Regions from separate parts of the Thermacetogenium phaeum DSM 12270 genome, predicted to be linked through region 1. Evidence: a T-box and tRNA genes for the amino acid it is inferred to sense, from the RefSeq annotation. Region 1 holds a T-box; the other holds one or more tRNA genes.
What was found. The T-box of region 1 lies ahead of glyQ (glycine--tRNA ligase subunit alpha). A T-box ahead of a tRNA ligase gene usually reads a tRNA of that ligase, here a tRNA-Gly.
Positions count from the first base shown of each region.

Region 2: it has a tRNA-Gly gene. The T-box ahead of glyQ (glycine--tRNA ligase subunit alpha) is inferred to sense a tRNA for this amino acid. The anticodon was not compared.

Region 1 is NC_018870.1:594,226-599,928, forward strand. Features, by position in the region: gene recO (DNA repair protein RecO) at 1-626, shown strand, start outside; gene TPH_RS02910 (DUF4342 domain-containing protein) at 673-1,089, shown strand; T-box leader at 1,167-1,380, shown strand; gene glyQ (glycine--tRNA ligase subunit alpha) at 1,434-2,378, shown strand; gene glyS (glycine--tRNA ligase subunit beta) at 2,382-4,454, shown strand; gene TPH_RS02925 (helix-turn-helix transcriptional regulator) at 4,636-5,283, shown strand; gene TPH_RS02930 (pyruvate, water dikinase regulatory protein) at 5,304-5,703, shown strand, end outside.
Region 2 is NC_018870.1:437,271-442,973, forward strand. Features, by position in the region: gene TPH_RS02155 (iron-containing alcohol dehydrogenase) at 1-748, shown strand, start outside; partial or broken gene TPH_RS15880 (transposase) at 919-1,304, opposite strand; gene TPH_RS16410 (helix-turn-helix domain-containing protein) at 1,469-1,828, shown strand; gene TPH_RS02160 (ATP-binding protein) at 2,055-2,471, shown strand; gene TPH_RS02165 (iron-containing alcohol dehydrogenase) at 2,695-3,843, shown strand; tRNA gene TPH_RS02170 (tRNA-Pro) at 3,940-4,016, shown strand; tRNA gene TPH_RS02175 (tRNA-Gly) at 4,080-4,153, shown strand; tRNA gene TPH_RS02180 (tRNA-Arg) at 4,164-4,240, shown strand; gene TPH_RS15315 (hypothetical protein) at 5,165-5,365, shown strand; gene TPH_RS16690 (HNH endonuclease) at 5,605-5,703, shown strand, end outside.

The DNA of each region.
Region 1 (5,703 bases):
TTAGCCATACCCGTCTTGTGCTCTATACTGGAAAGAGCCTGGACACGATTTCCCAGGGGGAGGCCGAGGAGGAATTCCTCTATCTGGAAAGGGATTTGGAGCGCTTTGCCACGGCGAGCTACTGTGCCGAACTGGTAGACCGCCTCACCGCAGCCAACCAGCCCCACCCCCAGGTGTTTTTTCTCCTGCTTTCCGCCTTCCGCTCTTTAGAAAAGGGGGACCCGGAACTGATCGCCCGGGTGTTCGAACTGAAGCTGCTCTCTCTGCTCGGCTACCGCCCGCGCCTTACGGGATGTGTAGAGGGGAACCATTCCCTGCAGCCGTCGGGAGGGGGGGCTCCCGGTCCCATCTGGTTCAGCATCTCCAAAGGAGGGCTGCTCTGCCCCGCCTGTGCCACCTCCTGTAAGGATAAGGTCTCCCTTTCGCCGGAGACCATCGCAGCCCTGAATTATTTCCTGCAGGTGCCTCTGGAGCGGGCCATCAGAGCGCGCCTCGGAGGGAGGAGCCTGCGGGAACTGGCCTCTCTTCTGCAGGGCTTTCTGGCCTATCACGGTGAAGTGCACCCGCGCTCCCGCAACTTTTTGATTTCTCTTCGCAACGGAGAGGAACCGCCTTACCGGGCATAAAAAGACCTGGGTAGGGAAGATTATTTAAAAAAGGCGGGTGAGGCGAATGGATGAGGCTGCTGCCGGTCTTTTAGAGAAGGTCGATATCATCCGCGAGCGGATGGACGTGAGCTATAAAAAGGCCAAAGAGGCTTTGGAGAGGGCGGGGGGCGACGTCGTTTCCGCCCTGGTGATGCTGGAGGAGGAGAAGGAGAAGCAAAGGGCCGGGAAGCTGGTCGGGCGTTTGAAAGCGGTGTGGGCGAGAAGTGCTACCAGCAGGCTCCGCCTGAAAAGGGGGGACCGCACGCTTCTGGAGATCCCGGCCAGCGCCGGAGTTCTGGGGCTGGTCGGGATGCTGGTGAGCGGGGAGCTGGCGGTGCTGGGGGCGGTGGGAACGATAACCGCTCTGCTCAACGGCTGCAGCCTGGAAGTCGCCGCGGAGGAAAGCGGCGACCGCTCGGGGGAAGGTGCTGTTGATGCCTGAGAAGACCCGAAAGGAAGTGCTGCCCGGCCGGATAGAAACCGTCTTGACAGGAAACGGACAAATTGATAAATTTGAGAAAACAGGTGATGAAGGGGAGTAGTAGCCATCTGAGGGTCGCCAAGAGAGCCGGGTTGGGTGCGAGCCGGCCGATACCGGGTGGTGAAGGCGCTCCGGAGCTGCAGGAGGAAACCCCGGGCCGGGGGAGTAAAGCCTGCCGATAATGAGTGGGCGCTTGAACTAAAGGGTTTAAGCGCCAAACAGGGTGGAACCGCGGGAAATCCCGTCCCTGTAGCCGATTTTGCTGCGTGGGGCGGGTTTTATTTTATACTGAGGGGGTTTTTTCTGTGGCCATCTGGACCTTTCAGGAGATAGTTATGGGACTGACCGACTACTGGAGCCGTTACTGCGTCATCCAGCAGCCTTATGATGTAGAGAAGGGAGCCGGAACCATGAACCCGGCCACCGCCCTTCGGGCGCTGGGACCCGAGCCGTGGAATGTGGCCTATGTGGAACCGTCGCGCCGCCCCACAGACGGGCGCTACGGAGAGAACCCGAACAGGCTTCAGCATTATTATCAGTACCAGGTGATCCTCAAACCCTCGCCGGACGATGTCATCGATCTCTACCTCAAGAGCCTTTCCTTTCTGGGTATCGACATTAAGTCCCACGACGTCCGCTTTGTCGAGGACAATTGGGAGTCCCCTACGCTGGGCGCTTGGGGGCTGGGCTGGGAAGTCTGGCTGGACGGCATGGAAATCACCCAGTTCACCTACTTCCAGCAGTTCGGAGGGATCGACTGCCACCCGGTGAGCGCCGAGATCACCTACGGGATAGAGCGGATCGCCATGTACATCCAGCAGGTGGACAGCGTCTTTGATGTCGTCTGGACCGATGGCGTTACCTACGGGGACATCCACCACCAGAGCGAGGTGGACTATTCCCGCTACAATTTCGAGGAGGCCGACACCGAGATGCTCTTCACCCTTTTCGAAATGTATGAGAGGGAGGCGGTGCGGCTGTCCGAAAAAGGCCTGGCCCAGCCCGCCTATGACTACGTTTTAAAGTGCTCCCATACCTTCAACCTTTTGGATGCCCGGGGGGCGTTGAGTGTTTCGGAGCGCACCTCCTATATAGGAAGGGTGCGGCACCTGGCGCGCCTCTGCGCCCAGGTCTACCTGGAACAGCGCCGCCGGCTGGGTTACCCCCTGTTGAAGGACGCGGCGGAAAGGGAGCGCCTCGGCCTGCCGCTTTTGGAGAACACAACGACTGCCGGAAAGGAGAGGGCATAGGAAATGGATTATCTGCTGGAGATCGGAGTGGAAGAGCTCCCGGCCCGCCTGGCGGGCCCGGTTTTAGCCCAGTTCCGGGAACTGGCGGAAAAAATGCTGCGGGAAAACAGGATCGCTTTTGAAGAAGTCAGGGTTTATTCTACACCCCGCAGGATTACCCTTCTCGTTAAAGGGATCGCCGGAGTGCAGACCGACCTGGTGGAGGAGGTCAAGGGGCCTCCCCGTAGAGCGGCCTTCGACGAGGCCGGACAGCCGACTAAGGCCGCCCATGGCTTCGCCCGTGGCCAGGGTGTTGCGGTCTCCGATCTGGTGGTCCGGGCGACGCCCGCCGGGGAGTACGTTTTCGCCCGCAAGCGCATCCAGGGGAGGCCCACTGCAGAGGTGTTGAGGGAGCAGATTCCCGCCCTCATCGGCGGCCTTTCCTTCCCCCGCCCCATGCGCTGGGGCAACCTGGACTTCCGGTTCATACGCCCGATACGCTGGCTGGTCAGCATCCTGGGTGACGAGGTGGTGGACTTCGAACTGGGCGGCCTGCGCCCCGGGCGGGTAACTTATGGGCTGCGCAATTTTCATCCCGGTCCCATCGAACTCCGGAATACCGATGATTACTTTGAAAGGATGCAGGAAGCATCCATCGTTGTGAGCCAGGAGAGGCGCAAGGAGATGATCCGGGAAGCGCTGGATGTGGAAGCGGGGAGGCTCGGCGGCCGGGTGGTTCCCGATGACGACCTGCTCGAGGAGGTAACCCACCTGGTGGAGAGCCCTCTGCCGATCGTGGGGGAATTCGATCCCCGCTTTTTGAGGCTGCCTCCGGAGGTGGTGATCACTCCCATGAAAGAGCACCAACGCTACTTTCCCGTCTGGGATGAGAACGGGAGGCTCCTGCCCCGCTTCATCGCCTTTGCCAACGGGCCTGTGGACAGGGAACTCGTTCGCCGGGGGAATGAAAAGGTCTTACGCGCCCGTCTCCAGGATGCCGAATTCTTTTATCAGGAAGACCTGCGCACACCCCTGGAAAAGAAGATAGAGAAGCTCAAGAAGGTCGTCTACCTGGAGGGCCTGGGAACGGTTTACGACAGGGTGCAGCGCCTGGTCTCCCTGAGCCGCTACCTCTGCGGGGTATTGGGGCTGACGGAGGGCCAGAGGGAGACCGCAGAAAGGGCGGCTTACCTCTCCAAGGCCGACCTGGTCACCAGCATGGTCTTCGAGTTTCCCGAACTGCAGGGGATCATGGGAGGGTATTATGCCCGGGCCGGCGGGGAAAGGGAAGAGGTCTGCCGGGCCATCGAGGAGCACTACCGGCCGCGCTTTGCCGGTGATGAGCTGCCCCAGACGAAGCCTGGTGCGGTGGTGGCCATCGCCGATAAGATAGACGGGCTGGTGGGCTGTTTTGCCCTCGGTCTGGAGCCCAGCGGCTCCCAGGATCCTTACGCTCTGCGGAGGCAGGCCCTGGGGATCCTGCACATCGCCCTCTCCCAGGGGTTTGACTTTTCCCTGCGGGAGCTCGTTGCCCGTGCTTACGAGAATTATCAGGGGATGGAGCTGCGGTATTCCCTGGCAGAGGTTGAGGACAGGCTGGAGGAGTTCTTCCGGGTGCGCCTGCGCGGCCTCTACCTGGACAGGGGGTACCCTTACGACCTCGTAGATGCCGCCCTCGGGCCCTCCTCCGACCGCATCCAGGCCGTGCGGGGACGGCTGGAGGCGTTGGCGGCGGTGCGGCAGGAGCCGGAGATGGATTCTCTCTTGACGGCCTACACGAGGGCATCCCGCCTTGCCCGTCAGGGTGAGGGGAGAGAGGTGGACCCCGGGCTTTTCCGGGAGCCCGAGGAGAGAGAGCTCTATGATAGCTGGCTGCGGATCAAGGATGATCTGCTGTGCCTGGTCGCCGGGGGGAAGTACAGGGAAGCACTGCTCACGGGAGCCCGGCTGACCGAGCACCTCGACCGCTTCTTCGACAGGGTGATGGTGATGGTGGAGGACGAAGCCCTGCGGAAAAACCGCCTGGGGATCCTCAAGGATATCGCCGCAACCCTGAGGATGCTGGGAGACCTGGACAAAATCGTCAGATCGAGTTAAAAAGTTTGCCTAAAAGGGGAAGGAATTCGTTATAATACGGCGTAATCCGATAATAGTATGGCACATTATTTTAATTTACAGGGATCAGAATGACAGATTTTATTATAAAATAATATTAATAAAGCAAACCGGGTCTGCCCCCTTGCTCGAGGGTAGCCCCGGTCATTGCGGGAGAAAGAGGGTGTTCTCTATCGAACTGACGCCGCGCCAGGAGCAGATCATAGAAATTGTAAAAAAGAATACTCCTATTACGGGGGAGAAAATCGCCAAGATGCTCAACGTGCGGCGTGCCACTTTGCGCCCCGATCTCGCTGTACTGACTATGGCAGGACTGCTGGAGGCCCGCCCCAGAGTCGGTTATTTCTATACCGGAAAAACTCCTTACATGCTGATAGCAGAAGAGATCCGCCACTTAAAGGTGAACGATGTCAAGTCGGTCCCCGTTGTTGTTAAGGGGGATACCTCGGTCTACGATACCATTGTTACCCTGTTTACCGAAGATGTGGGAACGATTTTCATCGTCAATGAGGAGGGCTGCCTGGAGGGTGCCGTTTCGCGCAAAGATCTTCTCAAGGTGACCCTGGGGCAAGGGGACATTCACAAGATTCCCGTGCAGGTAGTGATGACCAGGGTACCCAACGTGGTCACCGTTTCCGGGGAGGAGTCCGTGTACGAAGCGGCGCGCAAGCTCGTGGAACATGAGGTGGATGCTCTCCCGGTGGTAGAAGTGGTCCCACAGGATGATAAGAAAGAAAGGCTGAAAGTCACCGGAAGGTTCACAAAAACAACTGTTGCACGGGTCTTCGTAGAGTTGGGGGAGAAAAGGTAAGCCTTGAAAGGAGGAGTTTTATGGAAAGTCCGGTAATCTACGTTATCTCCGATTCTCTGGGGGAAACCGCAGAATTCGTGGCACGGGCGGCTGCCAGCCAGTTTAATGCCGACCGCAAGTTTGAAATCCGGCGTGTTCCTTACGTGAACGACAAAGAGACGCTGCGGGAGGTTGTGGAAGAGGCAAGCGGCACCGTGAGCGTCATTGCCTATACTCTGGTGATCCCTGGGCTCAAGGAGGAGCTGGAGAAGCTGGCGCAGAGCCACAAGATACCTGCGGTCGACATCATGGGTCCGATGCTGGAAGCCCTTACCAAGGTCATTGCAGAGCCTCCGAAGATGGAGGCCGGGCTGCTCCACCGACTGGATGATCAGTACTTTCGCCGGGTGGAGGCCATCGAATTTGCGGTCAAGTATGACG
Region 2 (5,703 bases), 160 kb from region 1:
AGGTACTGAAGTCGACAGATTTGCTGTAGCCAGCATACCAGAGAAAGAATACAAACCGGCGCTGGCTGTAGACTGCATTTATCCGGTATTTGCTATCGATGATCCGGCCGTCATGACTGGACTGCCTGCTAACCAGACACGCTACACAGCAGTCGATGCTGTCAACCACGTCAATGAGGCCGCAACCTCTTTAGTAACCAGCCCATATACAGTACTGATGGCGAAGGAAACTGTGCGCCTGATCGCCCGCTACCTGCCTCAGGCAGTTGCGCACCCGGATGATCTCACAGCCAGGTACTACTTGCTTTATGCCTCCATGATCGCAGGTATTGGCTTTGACAACGGATTGCTGCACTTCACCCATGCTATGGAACATCCATTGAGTGCCGTAAAACCCGACCTGCCCCATGGTCTTGGTTTAGCAATGCTGCTTCCTGCGGTAATTAAACACACTTATCCTGCAGTTCCGGAAATCTTGGCTGCGATTTATGAACCTATTGTGCCTGGTCTCCAGGGAGTACCTGGTGAGGCAGAAGAGTGTGCAGTTGGTGTCGAGCATTGGCTGTTTAATGTAGGGGTCACGGAAAAACTTGAGGATATGGGATATACAGAAAAGGATATTGACAAACTGGTGCATTTGGCCTTTAATACCCCATCTCTTGGTCTCCTGTTGAGCATGGCTCCCATCAAGGCTGACGAAAGAGTTGTGAGGGCTATATTCGAAGACAGCATGAAGCCCCTTGCATAAGTGTAGCGTAAATAGTCTTTAATAATATTCAAAAGGACGACCAGGTGAAAACACTTGGTCGTTTTCTCTTCGCTGTCAAAAAGTGTATACAAATAGAAAAAACATGATTCCGTAAATAACAAAAACCGGCTTAAGTTTGTATTAACAATGAATGATATGACTAGTTATATTTAATGTCTGTCGGTACATGAAATTGGGGTTCTCAATTTTACCTGCAGGGCCTGATGAACCAACCGGGAAGCTATGGTAATCAGGTTTTGAATAACGGTGCGCAACCGGCGGCGTTGGGCCTTCTTCCGCAGCGGTACTACCCTTAGCGGCAGGCTAAATTGCCCAACCAGCCGCAAGATATTATAGGCCAAAACATCCAGGTGCAGCACAGGTCATTGGTGGCAAATTTGCCGCTGGGTAGCCGTTCCAGGCCTAAATCGTTTTTAATTTCGCTGTGGAATTGCTCAGCTTTTTGCCATGGTCGTGGTGGAGAGCAATGATATCCTCGGTCGAGTAAAGTAGTCCAGTAGGTTTCGACCTCAATTTCAGGGATCAAAAGAAGCTGGTGGCTCGTTTGTCAAGGATTTAGGAAAAAATATTTTTTTATAGAATTAGATAAGGAGATGCACCTTTCCAATGGAGGGTGTAAATGATAATCTTAAATTGATCCAAAAATTAAAGGAATGATCACGACAAAGTGATCCACCCGAATCAAAATATCCTGTATCCTTGAGGTGCAGAAAACTCAGGGAGACAGGAGGAAGTGATTCGAGTGGATCTATATCAGGATATCAGAAAATATGGGCGGTAGAAGGACTTTCGAAGCGAGAAATAGCTCGGCGTTTGGGAGTATCAAGGAACACCGTCAAAAGGTACTGCGAAGGAGGCCACGTACCCTGGGAAAGGAAAAAATCCCCACACAAATCACCGGTAATCACAGAAGAAGTCATTGAATTTGTCCGCAACTGCCTGGAAGGAGATAGCAAAGCTCCCAGAAAACAACGATACACAAGCCACAGGATCTTTAAGCCCACTATGCATTCAACTCCGAGTTTTGCAATCCTGGTGCCGGCCACGAGAAAGGGTTAGTAGAAAATCTTATTGGATGGGTGGGGCGTAATTTTCTGCCCCCTGTGCCCCGGGTTGAAAGCTGGGAAGAATTGAACAGCATACTTTTAACAGCATGCCAGAATTTACAAGGAGCACCGGATCCGTGACCGCAGCCAGACAGTTGGTGAGGCCTTCGCAGTGGAACAACAAGCCCTTACGGTGCTCCCCAAATATCAGATGGATTATGCCGATGTAGAGATCCTGGATGTTGACCCTTTTTCCATCGTCCGTTTTGACCGAAATCGCTACTCAAAACGTCATTATGGTTGGCAACCTCAGTACAGGCAAAATGCATCTATCTATCGATTTAGGTGTTGCTGCCTGCAGGGATGCCACCGGGTCTGCTTATTACAGCGCCCCGGCTCTGGCACCGGAGTTGGCCGAAGCCCAGGATAAATACCAACTGCGCCGCATCGAGCAGGGGATCAACAAAGCGGCTCTTTTAATCATTGATGACCTCTCATACATTACTTTCAACCGCAGACACTCAGAGTTACTATTCAAGCTCATTGCGGAGCGGGCGGAGAGGGCAAGCATCATCATCAGCACAAACCTTGAATTTTCCCGCTGGACGGAACTATTTGAAGACCCGATGTTAAGAGCGGCATTAGTCGACCGCTAAAACATAAGCGCACATCTTGAACATGAATGGGGAATCGTACCGGATGAAACACCGTCAGCCTTCAAAGGAATAACAGGCCAAGACCCTTTAGTTAGTCTTCGCAAACAAAGATCTATCTCCTTTGCACTGGATGGTTCAGTTTCAAAAGATCAGGGTGGATCACATTCGGAAGATCATGGGTGGATCACTTTTTAGTTGACGATCACAGGGGGGGTATTTTGCCATGGAAATATTCAAGTTTATGGTTCCTGAAATCATATTCGGCAGGGGTACATTGAAGTTGGTTGGGGAGAGTGCCAAACGCCTGGGAGCGACAAGAATTTTCTTAGTCAGTGATGAAGGTGTGCTCAGTGCCGGTTGGGTTGATGAGGCTGTTAAGCATTTAAAAGATATTGGCTTGGAGTACCAGGTGTGGACCGAACCAACAGAAAACCCCAAGGATTTCGAAATAGACCACGGGAAGGAACTCTACCTGGAAACAGGATATGATGCTGTTGTTGGGTTGGGCGGTGGTAGTGCTATTGATGCGGCAAAGGCAGTTGCCATTCTGGCAACTAATGGTGGTAAGATTCATGATTATGTCGGTGTGGATAAGATAGAAAAACCTCTCCCTCCGCTGATCTGCGTGGCTACTACGGCGGGAGCAGCGGCAGAGGTAACGCAGTTTGCTATTATTGTTGACAGTCACAGGAAGGTAAAAATGACCATCGGATCAAAATCCCTGGTGCCCGATATTGCTATTGTCGATCCTATCCTGCTGAGCACCAAAGATGCCAGGTTGACGGCTAATACCGGTATTGATGCTCTGACCCATGCCATTGAGGCCTATGTTTCAGTGGCCGCTACACCTGTTACAGATGTGAATGCCCTGAAGGCCATCGGGATTATCAGCACAGCTTTAAGGGCCTCTGTGGCTTCCCGCACAAATATAAAGGCCAAGACTGAGATGGCCATGGCCAGCCTGCTTGCCGGTGTTGCCATGTCCAATGCCATTTTGGGGGCTGTACACGCCATGGCCCATCCGCTAGGGGGACTTCTGAACCTCCCTCACGGGGAGGTTAACTCGATTTTGCTTCCCCATGTAATGCGCTACAACCTGATCGCCTGCATGGATCGCTATGCTGATATCGCCAGAGCATTGGGAGAGAAAATTGATGGGATGAGCACCAGGGAAGCTGCGGAAAGAGCGGTACAGGCTGTGGAACAGCTTTGTCAGGATATAGGAGCGAAAAGAAGGCTTTCCGAAATCGGGCTTCAAGAGGAGTATATTCCTGAGCTGAGCAAAGCGGCAGCGGAAGATGTCTGCTTGATCACCAATCCACGGGATGCTAGTGTGGATGATATAGCGGCGATATATAGAGCAGCATTGTAACTTTTTTGTCTTGTGGTTCAAGTGTTTGACGCCCCAATTAGCGCAAGTTATTGAAAGAGACCGGCAAACGTGCTATACTAAATTCTGCGAAAAGGGCGGGGTGTGGCGCAGTTTGGTAGCGCGCTTGGTTTGGGACCAAGAGGCCGGGAGTTCAAGTCTCCCCACCCCGACCACCGACATCCTGGATCTTGTAGACCTTCAAAACTTGTGTTAAAATACCAGCAGAATTGATGCATGCGGGTGTAGCTCAGTGGTAGAGCCCTGGCCTTCCAAGCCAGTCGGGTGGGTTCGATTCCCATCACCCGCTCCATTTTATTTATGTCCCAGTAGCTCAGCTGGATAGAGCAACGGACTTCTAATCCGTCGGTCGGGGGTTCGAATCCCTCCTGGGACGCCATGAGAAAAGAGAATGGCAAGGGCAAGTTAATCGCCCTTGCCATTTAGTGTGCGCCCGGCATGGGCGTTAACTTGGTGGTGAAAGTCCACTGCAGGCGAGGCAGCACGAGTCTGCTAGCCAAGGGCAAGGGTGTCCATCGCGAGGTGGAATCCGAAGGAAGCCGGCGGCAAAACCACGGCCCGATGAACAAGAACCCCATAAGAGGCTACGCCGTTCGGATGAGCTGGCGTTACACAGCGAAATCCCAGGCTGCCAAAGGACGGCGGGGTATATGGGGCGGGCGCGGGGTGAAGGTTAACGCTCTTACCCGGGGAGGCCTGCCGGATAAGCCAGGCAAAGCTGGTAACCCGTGTCGAAAGGCGCGGCTGAACCGGCAGGAGTCAGCAGAGGGCATAGTACCCTAGGGGACAGGAACCCCGGGGGAAGGCCTGAACATCGAGTCAGAGGTGAGACCGATGAGTTCGCGAGAAGGTCGAAGACAGCAGAAAACCCCGGGAGGGGCCTGCCCGCGGGAGGAAGTGGTGAAGCCACGAGGGACTGCGGGAGGGCCGAGACCTTCTCCGGCACAAAGCGGAGCGGCACCTCGCGGAGGACAGGGTAGCGGCCTGAACGCTATTCTTTTCTTCGTCAAGCTTGGTGAACCGCCGGATGCGGACCCGCATGTCCGGTGGTGTGAGAGGACGGGGGCTAGCCGCCCCCTCCTACTCGATTGGCCAGAGATTGTTTTTTGTTGCATGCAGATAGCTCACAACTACTATGTTAGCGGAGAGTACCCCAGACACGGGCGATCAGTTAAGTTGATTAACACTTACCTGGAGTTGATTCAGGAATACTCCGGCCCCGAATATACTTTCCGGCTACACCACCTGCGTAAAGTTTTTTTGCCCGAGGACGAGCTAAAAAAAGCCTGCGGGGTGTCAAGCGATGAACCGCCACGAGTTCTACCGGCCGCTGGCGGAAAGAACTCTCCTCAACTACCAGGTGCAGTACCTGGCCCACAGGTACTTCGGCAAGGAGTCGCCGGTCGCCCGGCTCCTGGTAGAAGAGATCAACCGCCGCATGGAAGAGAGGGCGGCCGGGGCGACCTCTGCGCATCATCGACCCCTGAGAAGAAACGAGGGGTAGAACATGCCAGGAAGACCCAAACGCCCCTGCAGCTACCTAGGCTGCCAGGAACTGACGGAAGGAAGGTATTGTGTCAGGCACAAAAAGAAACTTAAAAGTTAATATAACCGAAAACGTGGTTCTTATTCAAAGCAGGGATATAACGCTCCGTGGCGTGCGGGCAGGAAACGTTACTTTGCAGAGCACCCACTTTGCGTTCAGTGTTTAAAGCAGGGAAAGTTGACACCGGCCACCGTAGTGTGCCTCACAAGGGTGACCGGCAGCTGTTTTGGGATGAAAGCAACTGGCAGGCCCTCTGCAAGCCCTGCCATGATTCAAAAACTGCCAGAGAAGACGGA